DNA from 2 places in the Brachybacterium sp. ACRRE genome. Region 2 is predicted to be linked to the other one. Evidence: predicted binding sites of a transcription regulator. Region 2 holds the regulator's gene; the other holds the start of a gene.

Region 1 (8,976 bases), on a different contig from region 2:
GGTCGGCAGGCCCCACGCCTTCAGCTGCTCGTACACCTCGGACTGCGAGGCGAGGGTGACGCCCTCGTGCACGCCGATCCCGTGCACGTAGACGGCGAGATCGCGCGAGGCCGTCACGCTCGGGTCCTTCTGGCGCAGCGAGCCCGCCGCCGTGTTCCTCGGGTTCGCGAACTCCGGCAGCCCCGCCTCGCGCCGCTGCTCGTTGAGCTCCTCGAACGCGGCCGTCGGGTAGAAGACCTCTCCCCTGACCTCGAGCACCGCGGGCGGATCGTCGGTGTCCAGACGATCGGGCACGTTGTCGATCGTGCGGACGTTCGCCGTGACGTCCTCCCCGACGCGGCCGTCGCCGCGGGTGACGCCGCGGGTCAGCACACCGTCCTCGTAGATCAGGTCGATCGCGAGCCCGTCGATCTTCAGCTCGCTCAGGTACTGGACGTCGGCGCCCGATCCCAGACCCTCGCCGGCGCGGACCGCCCAGGCGTCGACCTCCTCGAGGCTGAACGCGTTGTCCAGGCTCAGCATCCGCTCGAGGTGCTCGACGGGCGCGAAGCCCGCCGCGACGTCGCCGTGCACGGTCTGCGTGGGCGAGTCCGCCTTCGCGAGCTGCGGGTTCTTCGCCTCGAGCTCCTTGAGCTCCCGCTCGAGCTCGTCGTACTGCGCATCGGCCATCGTGGGCGCGTCGTGGACGTAGTAGTCCTCGATCGCCTGCTCGATCTGCGCTGTCAGCTCCGCGATGCGCTCCTGCGCGGCGCGGGGATCCTCGACGCGCTCGGTCGAGTCCTCCGGGGTCGAGGTCGGATCTGCGGGGGTGTCGTGTCCACTCACCCGTCCATTCTCCCCCATGGGTCCGACGGTCCGAAGTCCGGAGCCGACTCATCGACATCTCGGGAAAGGGCGTGGCGCGTCGGGGCACGGGCTCCTATGGTGCGGCCATGGACGACCTGGTGAGGCTCCGCGAAGCCACGGCCGAGGATCTCGACTCGCTCGAGGCGATCGAGGCGGAGGGCGATGCGCTCTTCGCCGACGTCTTCGGGCCCGCGCCCTTCGGGCCGGACTCCACGCAGAGCGGCGCGTCACGGGCGGCGGAGCCGGGGATCGTGCTGGTCGCGGTGGTCGACGACGGTACGGCACGGGCCGACGGAACGCGACACGGCGAGGCGTCGACCGAGAGTGTTGTCGGCTTCGCGCACGTGCGCGAAGTCGAGAAGCGCCCTTCGGACGAGGACCCGCCGGAGGCGCATCTCGAGCAGCTGGCCGTGCTCCCCGCTCATGGACGGCGAGGCATAGGCCGCTCCCTCGTCGAGGCCGCGTGCGCGTGGGCCGCTGCGCGCGGGCATGCTCGCATCTCGCTGCGCACGTATGCCGAGGTGCCCTGGAACGCACCCTTCTATGTGCGCTGCGGGTTCAGAGTGAGCGAGGACGACGCGCCAGGCGGTGCGCTCGACACCGCGTTGCAGAGGGGTCTCGTCGCGGCCGAGCGCGAGGCGGGGCTCGTGCGGCTCGGCCGACGAGTGCTCATGCTCCGGGATCTGCGCGCCGTGCGGCGCGATCCGCCCTCGCCTTCTTCCTGATCCCGTACCCGCCGACGCCGATGACGCCCGCGGTCAGCGCCAGCACGCTCCAGGGCAGCCAGCGACCCGAGGCCGAATCCTTCTCGGTGCTCCGGTAGAAGCCCGAGCCGGAGCGGTAGACGGTGATCTCCTCGCCGACCTGGGCCTTCTTCGCCGGCCCCTTCGCCGGGATGGTCTGCTCCCGGCCGTCCGGATCGAGGAACGAGACCTGCGGGTCGTGTCCGAACCGTCCTCCGTTCCCGGGATGGACCGCGGTGACCTCCACGTGCAACGTGGCCGTCGGCGTCGCGCGATCGGTCGACTGCTGCTGCATCGCGAGCACGGCGACAAGCACGAGGAATCCCCCGGCGACGCACAGGGTGAGGATCGAGAGGGCGGTGCGCACGAGCTCGAAGCCTAGCGGGCCGCTCGGTGCCGGCCGCGCCGAGAATCCCGCCGCCGGGGGCTCGAGCTCTCCTCCTCGGCGGCTGCGGCCCTGAGATGCGGCGCGCTGCGGCGCCGCCGGCGCGCGCGGGACGCTCCGATGCTCCCGCGCACCTGGGTCGCGCCCGCCACCGCCACCACCGCTGCCAACGCGAACATCGGCACGGAGATCCAGCGGATGAACCACGACTGCGTCGACTTCCACTCGTAGTCGCCGGAGCCGTAGCGGTAGACGGTGATCCGCTCCCCGACGGTCGACGTCCTCCCCTCGACGGCGCCGCTCTCGCCGTCATCCGTGCGGAAGCGCGCGATGGGGATCGATCCGCCCCCGCGGCCGGGGGCAGGACGCGAGGTCGTGCCCGTGACGGTTCCATGGACCTCGACGACGGGGACGGCATCGTCCTCGGCCTGTTCGGACAGGGCCATGAGGCCGATCAGGCCGAACATCGCCACGCACACCGTGAAGGTGACGATGAGGAAGGCGGTGCGCACGGATCGGAGCGTAGCGGATGCGGCGCCGGCGCACATGGCCCGCTCGGCGGCGGGACCGACGACGTCAGCGACTCCGGTGCCGCCTCGACCTCCGCATGCTCCTGCGGACCTGATCGGCACCGATGACGACCATGGACAGCGACAGCACGCCCGCACCGACCGCGAACCACAGGGGCTCCGCGCCGGGGCGGGCCTTCCATCCGTACTCCCCGGACCCGTACCGATAGACGGTGATGTGCTCGCCGACATCGGCTGAACCGCTGATGGTGCCCTCGACGCCCTCATCCGTTCGGAACTGTGCGGACGCGGCACTCCCCCTGCCGCCGCGGCTCGACGCCGTCACCGTGGCATGGACCTCGACGGGATCGGCCCTGCCGTTCTCATCGTTCGTCGTGAACGCCACGATGGCTCCCATCCCGAACGCCAGAGCGGCGACTGCGAAGAGGACGGCGAGGAGAGCGGTGCGCACGGTTCCGAAGCGTAACCGGACACCGCCCGAGGGCCTCGTCCATCTGCATCACCGCGGCCCGACATTCCCGCGCCCCCACCACCCCGTCGCCGCAGAGTTCTCCACAGTGTCTGATTCGTACTGGTTTTCGATGCGATGTCCGACTAGACTCGAGCCATCGAACGACCGTTCGATCGTGGGTCCCGAGAGAGGGTGGCCACAGCACTCATGACCACGAGGGGGTGAGCATGATGACCATGACACACCCTGGCACTCACCAGGGGATTCTAGGCGGCGCCGATTTCTTCGGGTCCGAGTCCCGGGGCGACGCCGTCGTGCTCGAGCCGCTCCTCTCGGCACGGACCAGGACCCCGGTGAACCGGGAGAACGCCTCCCGCCACGTCCAGGTCAGCCCCACCCTCGAGGTCGACGAACTGGTGCACACGACGTGGGACCAGGGCGTCCACGAAGCTCGCGAGCTGGCGCGCTCCCTGCTCCTCCTCGCACCGGCATGGGAGGGCCGCCATCTCCCGGATGCGGATCGCGACAGGGTCCGCGTCGCCGACCTCGCGGTCGCGACCGCTCTGCGCTGCACCATCGATGCGGCGCAGCGCCGCATCCGCGATGCCCACCGCGCCGTCGATCTCCTCCCCCACGTGCTTGCCCTCCTCGAGACGGGCGCCTTCCCGGCGTCCTGGTTCAGCGAACTCCTCTCCCGCACCAGCGGCCTCACGGACGACGAGATGGCGGTCGTCGACCTCACCGTGCGCTTCTGGGACGCCGGCATCGCGCCCGAGCAGTTCACGCGCAGCCTGAGCTCGGTGATCGCCCGGCTGCTCTCCCGGCGCGAGCTGCCACCGCATCTCGCGCCCGAGAACCGACGGCGCGTCGAACTCCTCCCGGACGACACCCCGGGGATCGCCCGCATCGAAGTCCAGGGACCGGCGCACGAAGTCGTCTCCTTCGCTCGCCGCCTGGACGCGAGCGCCCGCGCGGTCCAGCAGGCACAGCGCCACGCCCTCGAGGACGGTTCTCCGATCCCATGGGATCCCGAGGGCGAGGTCCTCTCCACCGGCATGCCCCTCTCCCTCGGTCACATCCGCTATCTCCTCACCACCCTCACCACACCCGACACCCAAGGTGTGCACGTGCCTGCGGAGCGCTTCCGGCTCGGCGTGCTGGTGCCGATGATGACGATGCTCGGCCAGGACAACGCCCCCGGCATCCTCGACGGGCGCATCCCCATCCCGGCGGACATGGCCCGTGACATCGCCGCCGCCCAGGAGGACTGGGTGCGGATCCTCACCGATCCCAGCAGCGGCGAGTTCCTTCCGCTGCCCGCAGACCGCTACCGCCCCACGCAGGCCATGCTCGAGCACCTGTGCGATCGCATGACCACGTGCGGCCTGCCCGGATGCACGCGCCCGGCGACCACGGCCACCGAGGCCGACCACATCGTCGAGTACGACCACGAGGACCCCGCGAGCGGCGGCGCGACCTCGGTCGACAACCTGCACATGCTGTGCTGGCAGCACCACGCGATGAAGACCGAGGGACTCATCGACCCCGTGCGCATCGGGCCCGAGGACTCCCCCAGCGGCCGACGAGGCACGCTCTGGGACGTGGCGGACAGGTTCCGCGTCTTCCTCGAGGACAACGCGGACATGGCCACGGCCGAGACCGTCGCCGATCTCGAAGAGGCCTGGGATCAGCTGTGCGACGCCCGCGCCAAGCATCGGCGGGCGCGTGACGGGCTCCCGTCGCTCACCGATCACCCGCCAGGTGCTGACCCGCCCACCGGGTTCGGCTCTCTGCCGCCGGCGGACCCACCGCCCGCGGAACCACGGGCCCCCTCGCCGCCTCCACCGTTCTGATCCGACGGCACCCGAGGCACAGCCCCTCATCCGACCGGCTGCGCCCCATCACCCGGTCACCGCACCACCGGCATCTCACCGACCGCACCCGGTCGCGCTGCACCCGCTGATTCGTCGGCGAAGGCATGCGCGCCGGGTACGAGTCGTGCCCGAGGCACGTGTGTCCTCGGCCTGCACCTCACACGCTCGGTGCACGAATCGCACGCACGTCTTATGCCGTCCACGCTCGACGCGCGTCACTCGCGCTCAGCCCCGTCGGCGATCAGTGCCTGGAGCGCGCCCTCGAGCCGCCCCGGCCTCACGCCCGACCACACGGCTCGCAGCGAGCGCTCCAACGCGACGCCCCGCACCGGCACCTCTACGAGACGCCCCTCGCGCAGATCCCCCGCGACCACCAGCCGGCTCAGCAGGGCGCAGCCCGCGCCGCCCGCCACGGCGGTGCGCACCGCGGCGTTCGAGTGCAGCTCGAGCGCGGGCGCCGCGACCTCTCGCGGCGCGAGCGCCCGGGTGAGCACGTCTCGCGTCCCCGAACCCTCCTCGCGCACCACCAGCGGTGTGCGCGCGAGCAGGTCCGCGTCGATCCCGTGCTCGAGCACGTCCCGATCCAGCGCCCACGGATGCCTCGGAGCGACCACGGCGACCAGCCGGTCCCGCGCGACCTCGAGCGTGGTGAGCTCGTGCGGCACCTCGAGGCCCTCCACGAACCCGAGATCCCCGCGGCCGCGCCGGAGCGCGGCGATCACCCCGGCCGTGTTCTCGACCTCGAAGGAGACCGGCACACCCGGCTGGTCCGCGGCGAGGGCGGCGAGGAACGTGGGCATCAGGTGCTCGGCGATCGTCTGCGAGGCGAGGATGCGGATCCGTCCGGCGCCCGCGGCCGAGCGCACCTGCTCGACCATCCCGTCGGCCGCGTCGAGCACGCGGCGGGCGTGCTCCACCGCGACCCGGCCTGCGGCCGTCGGCTCGGAGCCCCGCGCGCCCCGATCCACGAGGCGAGCGCCCAGGCGTCGCTCGAGACGGGAGAGCTGTCGCGAGGCGTTGGGCTGGGCGAGGCCCAGGGCCGAGGCCGCGGCGGAGACGCTGCCCAGGTCGACCACGGCGACCAGCAGTTCGAGGGAGGCCAGGTCGGGCCTCGACGCATCATGCAACGGCATATCCCCGATGATATGCGCCCGATCAGATCGGCCACTACCGGGGATCGCCCTCAGCCGTGAGGCTGGATCCCATGCCCGAACCCCGCCCAGATGTTTCCCCGCGCACCTCGACCGCGACGGCGACGACGCCCGCGCCGTCGACCGGCCCGACGACACCGTCCGACCCCACCCCGGGTTCCCCGCTCCTCCGCATCCTGCCCGGGCTGCTGCTGTCGTTCGCCGTCGCCGGTCTCGCCTACGGCCTGGGCATGCTCGTCCCCGTGGCGTCCCCGGCGCTCGCGGCGATCCTCGTCGGCGCGCTCGCGGCGAACCTGGGACTGCTGCCGCCGGCGCTGAAGCCAGGACTGGACCTGGCCGCGAAGCCCGTGCTGAGGATCGGGATCGTACTGCTCGGCCTGCAGCTCGCGATCGGCGACGTGATCGCCCTCGGACCGCTGACCATCGTGGTGATCGTGGCGATCGTCGGCATCGGGATGGCGAGCGGCCTGCTCATCGGCCGGGCTCTGCACCTCCCGCCCACGCAGGCGCTGCTCATCGCCTGCGGGTTCTCGATCTGCGGCGCCGCCGCCGTGGCGGCGGCCGGCGGGGCGATCACGCCGCGGCGTCGCGAGGGCGAGAACGCCGAGGAGGCGACCGAGCGCCTGGAGACGCAGATCGCCACGGCCGTCGCACTCGTCGTCGTGTTCGGGACGCTGATGATCCCGCTGCTGCCGCTCGCGGCCCGCGCCCTGGGCCTGGGCACGGACGCATCCGGGACCTGGGCCGGGGCGTCGATCCACGAGGTCGCGCAGGTCGTCGCCGCCGGCAGCATCCTGGGCGGCGGGGCGCTCGGCATCGCCGTGCTGGTGAAGCTGGGCCGGGTGCTGATGCTCGCTCCGGTGATCGCGATCCTCACCGCCGTGGAGCGTCGACAGGCGGAGACCGACCGGACGTCTGCCGACTCCCCCGCCGGCGCCTCTTCGCCCGCCGCCAAGCGCCCGCCTCTGGTCCCCTTCTTCGTGCTCGCCTTCATCGTCGCGGTGTGCATCCGTTCGACCGGTCTGCTGCCCGAGGCGGTTGTCGACATCTCGAAGCCCGTGCAGGCGCTGTGCCTGGCAGCGGCGATGTTCGCGCTCGGCACCGGGGTGCGTGTGCGGCTGCTCAAGCAGGTCGGGGGACGACCCGTGGTGCAGGCCGCGCTGGTCACGCTCGTGGTCGCGGCCGTCGGCCTCGGCGGGGCGCTCCTGGCCGCCTGATCCGCCTGCCCCGGACGGTCCGGCCCTCCCGCTCGGTCGTCCTGCTTGGCGATCCCGCCCAGCCATCCCGCATACCCTGACTCCATGGAGGATCCGACTCGCCGCGAGGGCACGCGCCCGTGAACCCGCTGCTGCGGGCGGTGCTGCGTCTGTTCGCCGCGCCGCGCATCGACATGCGCCAGGACTATGCGAAGGTGCGCCGGCTGCAGCGACAGCTGGCCGCGCGGCCGATCCCCCGGTTCCGGTCGCTGGATCGGCAGATCATGTCCGCCGACGGAGAGCACCAGATCCCCGTGCGCGTGTTCTCGCCCAAGGAGCGTCGGCGCGAGGACGTGCTGCTGTTCTTCCACGGCGGCGGCTGGGTCACGGGCGACATCGAGAGCTACACCCCGGCGTGCGCGACGATGGCGGACCTCACCGGCTGCGTCGTCGCGTCGGTCGACTACCGCCTCGCGCCGGAGCATCCCTTCCCGGCGGGGCTCGAGGACTGTGCGCGCGTCGCGCGGCTGCTGCTCGAGGATCCGCAGCGCGCGGGCATCAGCGACCCGCGACGCATCGTGCTGGTGGGCGATTCGGCGGGCGGGAACCTCGCCGCCGTGCTCTCGCTGATGCTGAGGGACGAGGGAGGGCCCGTGCCCTCGCGCCAGATCCTGCTGTACCCGGTGACGCACTGGGACCACGACCCCGAGACATCGCCGTTCGCCTCGGTGCGTCGGCACGGCAGCGAGTACCGTCTCACCGACACCGAGGTCCAGGACTACATGGAGCTCTACGTCCCGGATCGGGAGCGTCGGCAGGACCCGCTGGTCGCGCCGCTGATGGCGACGGATCTGAGCGCCCAGCCCGAGACGCTGCTGATCACGGCCGAGCTGGATCTGCTGTGCGACGAGGGCGAGGCCTTCGGCGCCGCTCTCGCGGAGGCGGGGAGCCACGCGGAGGTGCACAGGGTCGACGGCGCCCTGCACGGCTTCATCACCCTGCCCCGCTTCGCACGCCCGCTGCGCGAGGCTTACCAGCACATCGACGCGTTCCTCGAGCGGACCTCTCCCACATGAGCCGCCGGACCTGGGTGCGGCTCGACAACGCCTCCAACATCTTCCTCGCTGCGCGCACCGAGTCGGACACCAAGGTGTTCCGGCTGAGCGCCGAGATGGATGCCGAGGTGGATCCGGGCGTGCTCCAGGAGGCCCTCGACGCGGTCTTCGCGCGCTATCCCCTCTACCGCGCGGTGCTGCGCCGCGGCGTGTTCTGGTACTACCTGCAGGACAGCGACCTGCGCCCCGTGGTCGAGCCCGAGCGCCGCCCCAGCTGCGCGCCGATCTACCAGGACGGCAGGCGCACCCTGCTGTTCCGGGTGATCCACCATCGCCGGCGGATCTCCCTGGAGGTCTTCCACGCGCTCTCCGACGGGACCGGGGCGATGTGGTTCCTCACCGACCTGCTCGTCGAGTACGCGCGGCGGCGCTACCCCGCGGATGCGGCGGGCGCGCCAGGGACGACGGGCGCGCCGGGGACGACGGGCGACGCGGAGCAGCCGCGCGCGCCGGCTACGGCCGCGGCGGGCGATTCCCCGTCTTCCCATGCGCTGGAGACGGACAGCTTCGCCCACTACTTCCGACGCCGTCCCCGCCGGGCCTGCCCGACGCACCCGCATCCACCGCGTCCGCGGCACCCGCACGCCGGACGACCGCACCCGCGCCGTCGAGCTGACGATGCCGACCGCCCAGCTGCTCGCCCTCGCGAAGGCCGCCGGAGCGAGCCCGACCATGTATCTCACGG
Region 2 (8,976 bases):
CATCCGGCGCGCCGGGACCCCGTCGGCCGATGCGCCCTGGGCATAAATCTCTCGCCCCGCGCGCCGGACCGTGGGATTCTTGATGCTCACGATCCGCCCGCGGCGGATCCCCGCAGCACCCGCCCGACGCACCCCACAGGAAGAAGGCCGCAACCGTGCCGATCGCTTTTCACCCGGACTCCGAGAACGCCCCCGCGCAGGAGCACGGCGGCGAGGAGGCCGCCGGAGCGGACGAGCGCACGAGCAGCGACCCCCTGACCCGTCGGATCCTCGCGCGCGGCGACGCCTCCGTCTCCGCCGTCACCTACGCCTCGGACACCGACGGCGAGCAGCTCGACCTCGCCGACCGCCGCGCCCTGCGCCGCGTCGCGGGCATCCGCACGGACATCGAGGACGTCACCGAGGTCGAGTACCGCCAGCTGCGCCTCGAGCGCGTGGTCCTCGCCGGCATCTACACCTCCGGCAACTCCGATGACGCCGAGAACAGCCTGCGGGAGCTCGCCGCGCTCGCCGAGACCGCCGGCTCCGAGGTGCTCGACGGCGTCATGCAGCGCCGCCAGCACCCCGACCCCGCGACCTTCCTGGGCAAGGGCAAGGCCGCGGAGCTCGCCGAGATCGTCGCCGAGACCGGTGCGGACACCGTCGTGGCCGACGGCGAGCTCGCGCCCAGCCAGCGCCGCGCCCTCGAGGACATCGTCAAGGTCAAGGTCGTCGACCGCACCGCGCTGATCCTGGACATCTTCGCCCAGCACGCCAAGTCCCGCGAGGGCAAGGCGCAGGTCGAGCTCGCGCAGCTCGAGTACCTGCTGCCGCGCCTGCGCGGCTGGGGCGAGTCCATGTCCCGTCAGGCCGGCGGGCGCGTCGCCGCGGGCGGCGCCGGCATGGGCTCGCGCGGACCCGGCGAGACGAAGATCGAGCTGGACCGCCGTCGCATCCGCACGCGGATGTCCAAGCTGCGCCGCGAGATCAGGGACATGGCCCCGAGCCGCGAGGCCAAGCGCGCCGACCGCCACCGCCGCGAGGTACCCGCCGTCGCGATCGCCGGCTACACGAACGCCGGGAAGTCCTCGCTGCTGAACCGGCTCACGAGCGCCGGCGTCCTCGTGGAGAACGCCCTGTTCGCGACCCTGGACCCGACGGTCCGACGGGCCCAGACGCCCGACGGCCGCGAGTTCACCTACGCCGACACCGTGGGCTTCGTGCGACACCTGCCCACGGAGCTCGTCGAGGCGTTCCGCTCGACCCTCGAGGAGGTCGGCGACGCCGACCTGCTGCTCCACGTGGTGGATGCCTCGCATCCCGATCCCGAGGGCCAGATCCGGGCGGTGCGCGGTGTGCTCGCCGACATCGACGGCTTCGACGTCCCCGAGATCATCGTGCTGAACAAGGCCGACATCGCGTCGCCCGAGACGATCGCGCGCCTGCGCAGCCTGGCGGGGGAGTCCGCCGTGGTCTCCGCGCGCACGGGCGAGGGGGTCGACGAACTGCGCGACCTCATCGCCGAGCGCCTCCCGCGGCCGGCCGTCGAGATCGACACGGTCGTGCCGTACACGCGCGGCGACCTCGTCTCGCGCGCCCACTCGACCGGCGAGATCCTCGGCGAGGAGCACCTGCCCGAGGGCACGCGCCTGCACGCGCGGGTCGACTCCGCGCTCGCCGCGGAGATCCGGTCGCTCGTCGACGCCTGAGGCGCTGCGCCAGCGGGGCCGCTCCCGAGGACATCGGCCCCTCCCCGGCCGACGTGACGCGTCACCTCCGCGGGCCCCGACGCGCCTCGGCGATGCGCGCACGGCCCGCGGCTAGGGTGGGCCGGTGCCTGCCGCCCGTGAAGCCTCCGCGTCGCCGATCGCCGATCTCGACGTGCTCATGGACGCCGCCGTGGCGGGCCTCGAGGGGACGCGCCGCGAGGGCCAGACCCGGATGGCGAATGCGGTCGACACGGCCCTCGAGGGGCAGCGTCACCTGCTGGTCCAGGCCGGCACCGGCACGGGCAAATCGCTCGCGTACCTCGTGCCCGCACTGCGCCACGCGGTCGTGACGGGACGGCCCGTCGTGATCTCCACGGCGACCATCGCCCTGCAGTCGCAGATCGTGCGCAAGGACCTCCCGCGCATCGTCGAGGCGCTCGCCCCGCACCTCCCGCGCACCCCCACCTTCTCCCTGCTCAAGGGGCGCGGGAACTACCTGTGCCTGCACAAGATCGACGGCGGCTACCCGAGCGACATCGACCCCGGGGCGCTCTTCTCCCAGACCGCCGCCGATCCCGCGAGCGGCTCCTCCGAACGCCTCGGGGATCAGGTGAAGCGGCTGCGCGAGTGGTCTGCGCTCACCGACACCGGCGACCGCGACGATCTGGACATGCCCGTCTCCGACCGCGCCTGGCACCAGGTCTCGGTGACCGGTTCGCAGTGCCTGGGAGGGCACTGCCCGCTCGTGGACCAGTGCTTCGCCGAGCGCAACCGCGCCGTCGCCCGCGAGGTCGACCTCGTGGTCACCAATCACGCGCTGCTCGCGATCGACTCCTTCGACAACCACGGCATCATCCCCGACCACGACGCCGTGGTCTTCGACGAGGCGCACGAGCTCACCGCTCGCGTGACGAGCGCCGTCACCGACCAGCTGACCGTGGGCATGGTGCGCGGAGCCGTGCGCGAGCTGCGCGGTCTCGGCGTCGCCGCGACCGCGCTCGACGACGCCGGCGAGGAGCTGAACACGGTCCTGCCCGAGCTGCCCGACGGACGCGTCATGGGCGCCCTGCCCACAGCCGCCGCCGACGCCCTCACGCACCTGCGCACGGAGGCGCGCGGCGCGCACGCCGACGCCAAGGACGCGGGCGGCGACGCACCGACCGCGGCCGGCGCCCGCAAGGCGGTGCGCGCGAACCTGCAGGAGATCGTCGATGTCTGCGAGCGCCTCACCGCGCCCGACGAGGACGACGTCGTCTCGGTCTCCCACTCCGAGCGCACCGGCCGCTCGAGCCTCCAGGTCGCCCCGCTCGACGTCGCGGGCGCCATGCGCGGACGCATCCTCGAGGACACCACCGCCGTGCTCACCTCCGCGACGCTCGCCCTGGGCGGACGCTTCGAGCCGCCCGCCCGCGCCATCGGACTGGGCTCGCGCCGACGCATGGACGCCGAGGACGTCCCCCCGCTCGAGGACCGCAGCGCGTGGGCGGGGATCGACGTGGGCAGCCCCTTCGACTATCGCCGCCAGGGGATCCTCTACGTCGCCTCCCACCTGCCCGCGCCCGGCCGAGAGGGCCCGTCGCTCGCGATGCTCGACCACCTCACCGAGCTCGTCGAGGCCTCGCACGGCGGGGCGCTCTGCCTGTTCTCCTCGCGGCGAGGAGCGGAGGCCGCCGCCGAGCATGTGCGCGCGCGGCTCGACCTGCCGATCGGCCTGCAGGGGGAGGACTCCCTGCCCCGGCTCGTCGAGCAGTTCCGCGGCGACGACACCGCGAGCCTGTTCGGGACCATCGGGCTGTGGCAGGGCGTGGACGTCCAGGGACGCACCTGCCGCCTGGTGACCATCGACCGCCTGCCGTTCCCGCGTCCCGACGATCCGCTGACCTCCGCGCGCTCCGAGCGGGCGGACGCGGAGGGCGGCAGCGGGTTCATGCAGGTCTCGGTGCGCCACGCCTCGCTGCTGCTCGCGCAGGGGGCCGGGCGACTGATCCGCTCGCACGAGGACCGCGGCATGGTCGCGGTCCTCGACCCGCGCCTGCGCACCAAGCGCTACGGAGCCGTGCTGCGCGAGGCGATGCCGCCGCTGTGGCCCACGCAGGATCCCGAGGTCGCCCTCGCCGCCCTCGGACGACTGGCCCGCGCGGGGGAGTGAGCGCGGCGCGCTGAGCCCACGTCAGACGGCGCGCAGCACCGCCACGACCTTGCCGAGGATCTCGGCGTGGTCGCCCAGGATCGGGGCGAACGCGGGGTTGTGCGGCATCAGCCAGACGTGGCCGTCGCTCTGGGCGAAGGTCTTGACCGTCGCCTCCCCGTCGATCATCGCCGCCACGATCTCGCCCTTCTGCGCGACCGGCTGCGAGCGCACGACGACCCAGTCGCCGTCGCAGATCGCGGCGTCGACCATCGAGTCCCCGACGACCTGCAGCAGGAACAGCTCCCCGTCGCCCACGAGCTGCTGGGGGAGGGTGAAGACGTCCTCCACCTGCTCCTCGGCGGTGATCGGGATGCCGGCGGCGATCCGGCCGACGAGCGGCACGCTCACCGATGCGGAGGCCGCGGCGGCGCCGATCGCCTCGACGGGCGCGAGGGTCGGCTCGTCGGCGTCATCGGGCAGCACCACCTCGAGCGCGCGCGGGCGCTTCGGATCGCGGCGCAGGAAGCCCTTGCGCTCGAGCGCCTGGAGCTGATGGGAGACGGAGGAGGGGGAGGTGAGGCCGACGGCATCACCGATCTCGCGCATGGTCGGCGGGTAGCCGTGACGCTCGATGGCGGCGGTGATCGTCTCGAGGATCCGTCGCTGGCGCGCGGTGAGGCCGTCGTCGGTCAGGTCGGGACCAGAGGTCGTCGGGGTCATCTGCGCGGCTCCTCGCTTCGTCTGTCCCACCCCTGCGATTCAGTGGGACTCGTCGCTCAGCCTAGGCGTCGGGCGGCTTGATTCCAAACATGTGTTCGAGGAAGGTCTTGCGTGTCGCGCACGACGGGCCTACAGTCGTACACGTATTCGATCGAACAGGAGTTCGGACAATGGCCACCATGCTTCCCCTCCCCACCTCTTCGGCCCACGCCGAGCAGGCCTCTGCTCGCAAGGGTGTTCGACTGCAGCTCACCCGTCGCGGTCGCGTCCTGCTGGCCGCCATCGCGTTCCTCGCGGGGATCCTCGTCGCCCTGCTGGGCGTCCTCGTCCTCGGCGTCCCCTCCGCCTTCGCGGGCGATCCGCAGGAGCCGGTCACCGTGACCGTGCAGGCGGGGGACACTCTCAGCGACTACGCCGAGCAGTACGCGCCCGCCGGGGAGGACCCGCAGGACTTCGTGCGCGAGATGCGTTCGCTCAACGGCCTCTCGAGCCCCCGCATCACCGAGGGGCAGTCGCTCGAGCTCCCCGAGGGCAGCGTCGACGCCGCCTGAGTCGGCGCCCCCTGATCCGTCCGGGGCAGTGCGACGGGAGCCTCATGGGTCCGCTCTCCGCCCCGCGGTGCGCCCGGTAGGCTGGAGGACGTGCACTGCCCGTTCTGTCGCCACCCCGATTCGCGCGTCGTCGACTCGCGCACTGCCGACGACGGCGCCTCGATCCGGCGTCGCCGCCAGTGCCCGAACTGCTCGCGGCGCTTCTCCACGATCGAGACGGCATCCCTCTCGGTCGTCAAGCGCTCGGGAGTGAGCGAGGCGTTCAGCCGCTCCAAGGTGATCTCCGGAGTGCGCAAGGCCTGCCAGGGTCGTCCGGTCAGCGACGATCAGCTGGCCGTCCTCGCCCAGCGCGTCGAGGAGACCATCCGCCAGAGCGGCCAGGCCGAAGTCGACGCCCACGCCGTGGGCCTCGCGATCCTCCAGCCCCTGCGCGAGCTCGACGTCGTCGCGTACCTCCGGTTCGCGAGCGTCTACCAGGACTTCGATTCCCTCGACGACTTCGAGTCCGCGATCTCGGAGCTGCGTCAGGACGCGTCCGCCGGCAGCGGAGGCGCGGCGTCCTGAGTCGCGGAGCGGCCCGTCGGCCCTCGATACGAGGCCTTCGAGCCGCGGGAATCGTGGGGGATCCGTGTCGATCGGTGGAAAACGGTCCGAAGCACGGCCGTCATGCCCTTAAGATGTTCAGGGTGCGCCCAGCGGGCGCGCCGCCGACCGGCGGTCGTGGAGGGGAAGCCACGGCCGCCGGTCTTCTCATGTCCGGGGTGAGGAATCGACCGCGGCGCCGGTGAGACCCGCCGGGAGCTCCCGAGCGTGCACCACGTCCAGGCGCTGGGTCGCACGGGTCATCGCGACATAGAGGTCGCCGGCGCCGCCCTCGGAATCGGCGAGGATCTCCGAGGGCTCCACGAGGACCACCCCGTCGAACTCGAGACCCTTGGCGTCCTGCGGGGTCATCACGGCGATCGGGTCGTCGATGCCGCGGCTCCCGGTGCCGATGCGGCCCAGTCCGTCCCGTGCCCTCAGCGCGCGCACCACGCCATCGAGCAGCCGTCCCGGAGTGAGGACGACGAGGCGCCCGATCGCCTCGGCCTGCTGCGCGGCGACGGCGTCGGCCACGGCGTCCGGCAGTCCCGCTTCGTCGGCCGAGTGCAGCAGCACCGGCCAGTCGCCCTCGCGCACCGAGGTGACCTCGGTGATCGGGAGGTCGCGGGACTCGGCCACGGCCTGCGCCACGTCCATGATGCGACGCGGCGTGCGGTAGTTGACGCTCAGCGGCTCGACCTCGAGACGATCCTCGACGTAGGGGGCGAGCGCGCGCTCCCACGAGGAGGTCCCCGCCGACGACGAGGTCTGCGCGACGTCGCCGACGATCGTGAACGACTTCGAGGGGCAGCGGCGCATGAGCGTGCGCCACATCATCGCCGAGAGCTCCTGCGCCTCGTCCACGACCACGTGCCCGTAGGTCCAGCTGCGGTCCTCCGCGGCCCGCTCGGCGAGCGTGCGGCCGTCGGACGCCCGGTCCATGCGGTCCGCGAGGTCCTCGTCGCGCACGATCCCCGAGGTGTCGATGTTCTCGATGACCTCGCGCGCATAATCGAGATCGGCCTCGCGGCGTCGGCGGGAGCGCTCGGCGTCCGCCTGCTGGACCTGGTCGTCCTCGCCCAGCAGCTCCGCGACCTCGTCGAGCAGGGGCACGTCCTCGATCGTCCACGGGGCGTCCTTCGGGCGCACGAGGAGGTCGAGATCCGCGCCGGCGATGGAGCGCGGCGCGGCCGCGCGCAGCCGCTCGGGATGCGCGAACAGGACCCTCAGGAACGACTCCGGGGTGTACGGCAGCCACGCCAGGTTCAGCGCGCGGCGCACCTCCGGGTCACGACGCAGGTCGTCGAGGTATCCCGGTCTGTCCTCCGGGATCACCGTGGTCCCGCGGCGGGAGAGCTCCGCCTCGTACTGCTGGACCAGTCGGTCCAACGCCGCGCGCACGAACACGGCGCGCGCGGCGTTGTGCGGCTTGTGCGTCGAGCGGGCCTCGCGGCGGGCTTCGGCCAGGATCTTCCGGGTGATCCTGAGGGGCGTGCCGTCGATCGACAGCTCGAGATCCCGCTCCGGCACCAGCTGACGCTGCTTCACCGCGCGCGAGAGCAGCTCGGCCATCGCGCCCGCGCCCTTGAGGCGCGCGATCTCGGGCGCATCGTGCGTCGTGGTCTCCACGCCGGGGAAGAGCCCGCCCGGGGTCGACATCACCACGCCGGACTCGCCGAGGCTCGGCAGCACGCGCTCGATGTAGCGCAGGAAGCCGCGCGTGGGGGCGACGATCAGCACGCCCGAGTGCTCGAGGCGGCGGCGATGGGTGTAGAGCAGGTAGGCGGCGCGGTGCAGGGCGACGGCGGTCTTGCCGGTTCCCGGGCCGCCCTGGACGACCATCACCCCGCGGTTCGCGGAGCGGATGATGCGGTCCTGCTCCGCCTGGATGGTGGCGACGATGTCGCCCATGCGCCCGGTGCGCTGCGAGGACACGGCGGCCAGGAGCGCGCCCTCGCCCTGCAGCACGACCTCCTCGCCTCCCGCGCCCTGCGCGAGCATGGACTGGTCGAGCACGTCGTCCTCGAGTCCGACGACGGCGCGCCCCTGGGAGATGAGGTGGCGGCGCAGACGCACGCCCAGCCGCTCGAGGCTGGTCGCCTGGTAGTAGGCGGCTGCGGCCGGGGCGCGCCAGTCCACGAGGAGCTGCTCGCGCTCGGGGGTGAACAGGCCGATGCGGCCGATGTAGTGGCGCTCGCCCTCGTCCGTGTCGAGCCGGCCGAACACGACGCTCGAGCTCACCGTGCGCAGCAGCGCGAGCCGGTCCTCGTACAGCGCCATGAACGCGTCCCGCTCGGAGCGGTTCTGATGCGTCGCCGCGTCCTGCGATCCCTGGACCTCGTCCAGGCTGGTCTGGATCTGCGCCATCAGCTCGTCCACGCGCGCGTACAGGCGGTCCGCGTAGTCCTGCTCGAGGGCGATCTCACGGGCGACGTGCGCCTCCTCGCTCGCTGGCGCATCTGGCCGGGGTTCTGCTGGCTCCACGGGGCGTCCTTCCGTTGGCCGCGCGCACGAGGGGGTGCCGCCCTGATCCTGTGCGCGCGATGACATGGCGATCCATTATGGTGGAACGCGTCGAACGCGGGGAAAAGCCCTGCTCGACGGCGACTGCGAGGAGCGAGGTGCATCGATGCGTGACCCCCGTGACCTCTACGCCTACGAGTCCGCGGATGTGATCGCCGCGGTTCCCCGCGGCCGCCTGACGCTCGTGCACGCCCTCCCGGGTCTCGTGGACGCCGGCAACTCGTGCCGGATCGCCTCGACCTACCTCAAGGACTCCCTGCGCCACGTGCGGATCGTGACCTTCGACGTCGACGAGCTCGTGGACTATCGCGGCTCCCGCCCGCAGGCGGTCTTCGACGGCGCGGTGTACACCGAGGTCACCGTCCCCGAGATGTCCCTGTACCTCATGTACGACGAGGGCGACCGGCCCTTCCTCTACCTCGACGGCCCCGAGCCGGACCTGCAGTGGCGCCGCCTCAGCCAGGCCGTGATCGACCTCATCGAGTTCTTCGACGTCGAGAAGGTCGTGGGCATGAGCGCGATCCCCATGGCCATGCCGCACACGCGGCCGATCGCCATGATCACCCACGCCAACGACCCCGACCTGATCCCTGCGCACGAGCCCGAGCAGGGCGGGGAGATCGTGGTCCCGGCCTCGTTCGGCGCGCTCCTCGAGCACGAGCTCGGCAAGGCCGGGCACCCTGCGATCGGCTACGCCGCGCAGATCCCGCACTACCTCACGCGCACCGACTTCCCGGCGGGCGCGCTTGCGCTTCTGCGCCGTGTCAGCGAGGGCGCCGGT

Evidence for each region. Region 2 encodes LexA, which represses DNA repair genes until DNA is damaged. Its sites were predicted from a motif close to TCGAACANNTGTTCGA; they were not measured.
Region 1: the regulator LexA is predicted to act here: its motif matches at 3,113-3,128, upstream of MHY49_RS00150 (HNH endonuclease signature motif containing protein).

What each region holds. Positions count from the first base shown of each region.
Region 1 is NZ_JAKRMO010000001.1:25,736-34,711, forward strand. Features, by position in the region: gene ligA (NAD-dependent DNA ligase LigA) at 1-843, opposite strand, end outside; gene MHY49_RS00130 (GNAT family N-acetyltransferase) at 933-1,571, shown strand; gene MHY49_RS00135 (hypothetical protein) at 1,516-1,956, opposite strand; gene MHY49_RS00140 (hypothetical protein) at 1,968-2,486, opposite strand; gene MHY49_RS00145 (hypothetical protein) at 2,551-2,955, opposite strand; gene MHY49_RS00150 (HNH endonuclease signature motif containing protein) at 3,192-4,808, shown strand; gene MHY49_RS00155 (LysR family transcriptional regulator) at 5,045-5,962, opposite strand; gene MHY49_RS00160 (YeiH family protein) at 6,034-7,197, shown strand; gene MHY49_RS00165 (alpha/beta hydrolase) at 7,317-8,252, shown strand; gene MHY49_RS00170 (hypothetical protein) at 8,910-8,976, shown strand, end outside.
Region 2 is NZ_JAKRMO010000018.1:4,133-13,108, reverse strand. Features, by position in the region: gene hflX (GTPase HflX) at 156-1,688, shown strand; gene MHY49_RS07330 (ATP-dependent DNA helicase) at 1,867-3,837, shown strand; gene lexA (transcriptional repressor LexA) at 3,859-4,539, opposite strand; gene MHY49_RS07320 (LysM peptidoglycan-binding domain-containing protein) at 4,719-5,090, shown strand; gene nrdR (transcriptional regulator NrdR) at 5,181-5,654, shown strand; gene MHY49_RS07310 (AAA family ATPase) at 5,841-8,156, opposite strand; gene MHY49_RS07305 (PAC2 family protein) at 8,302-8,976, shown strand, end outside.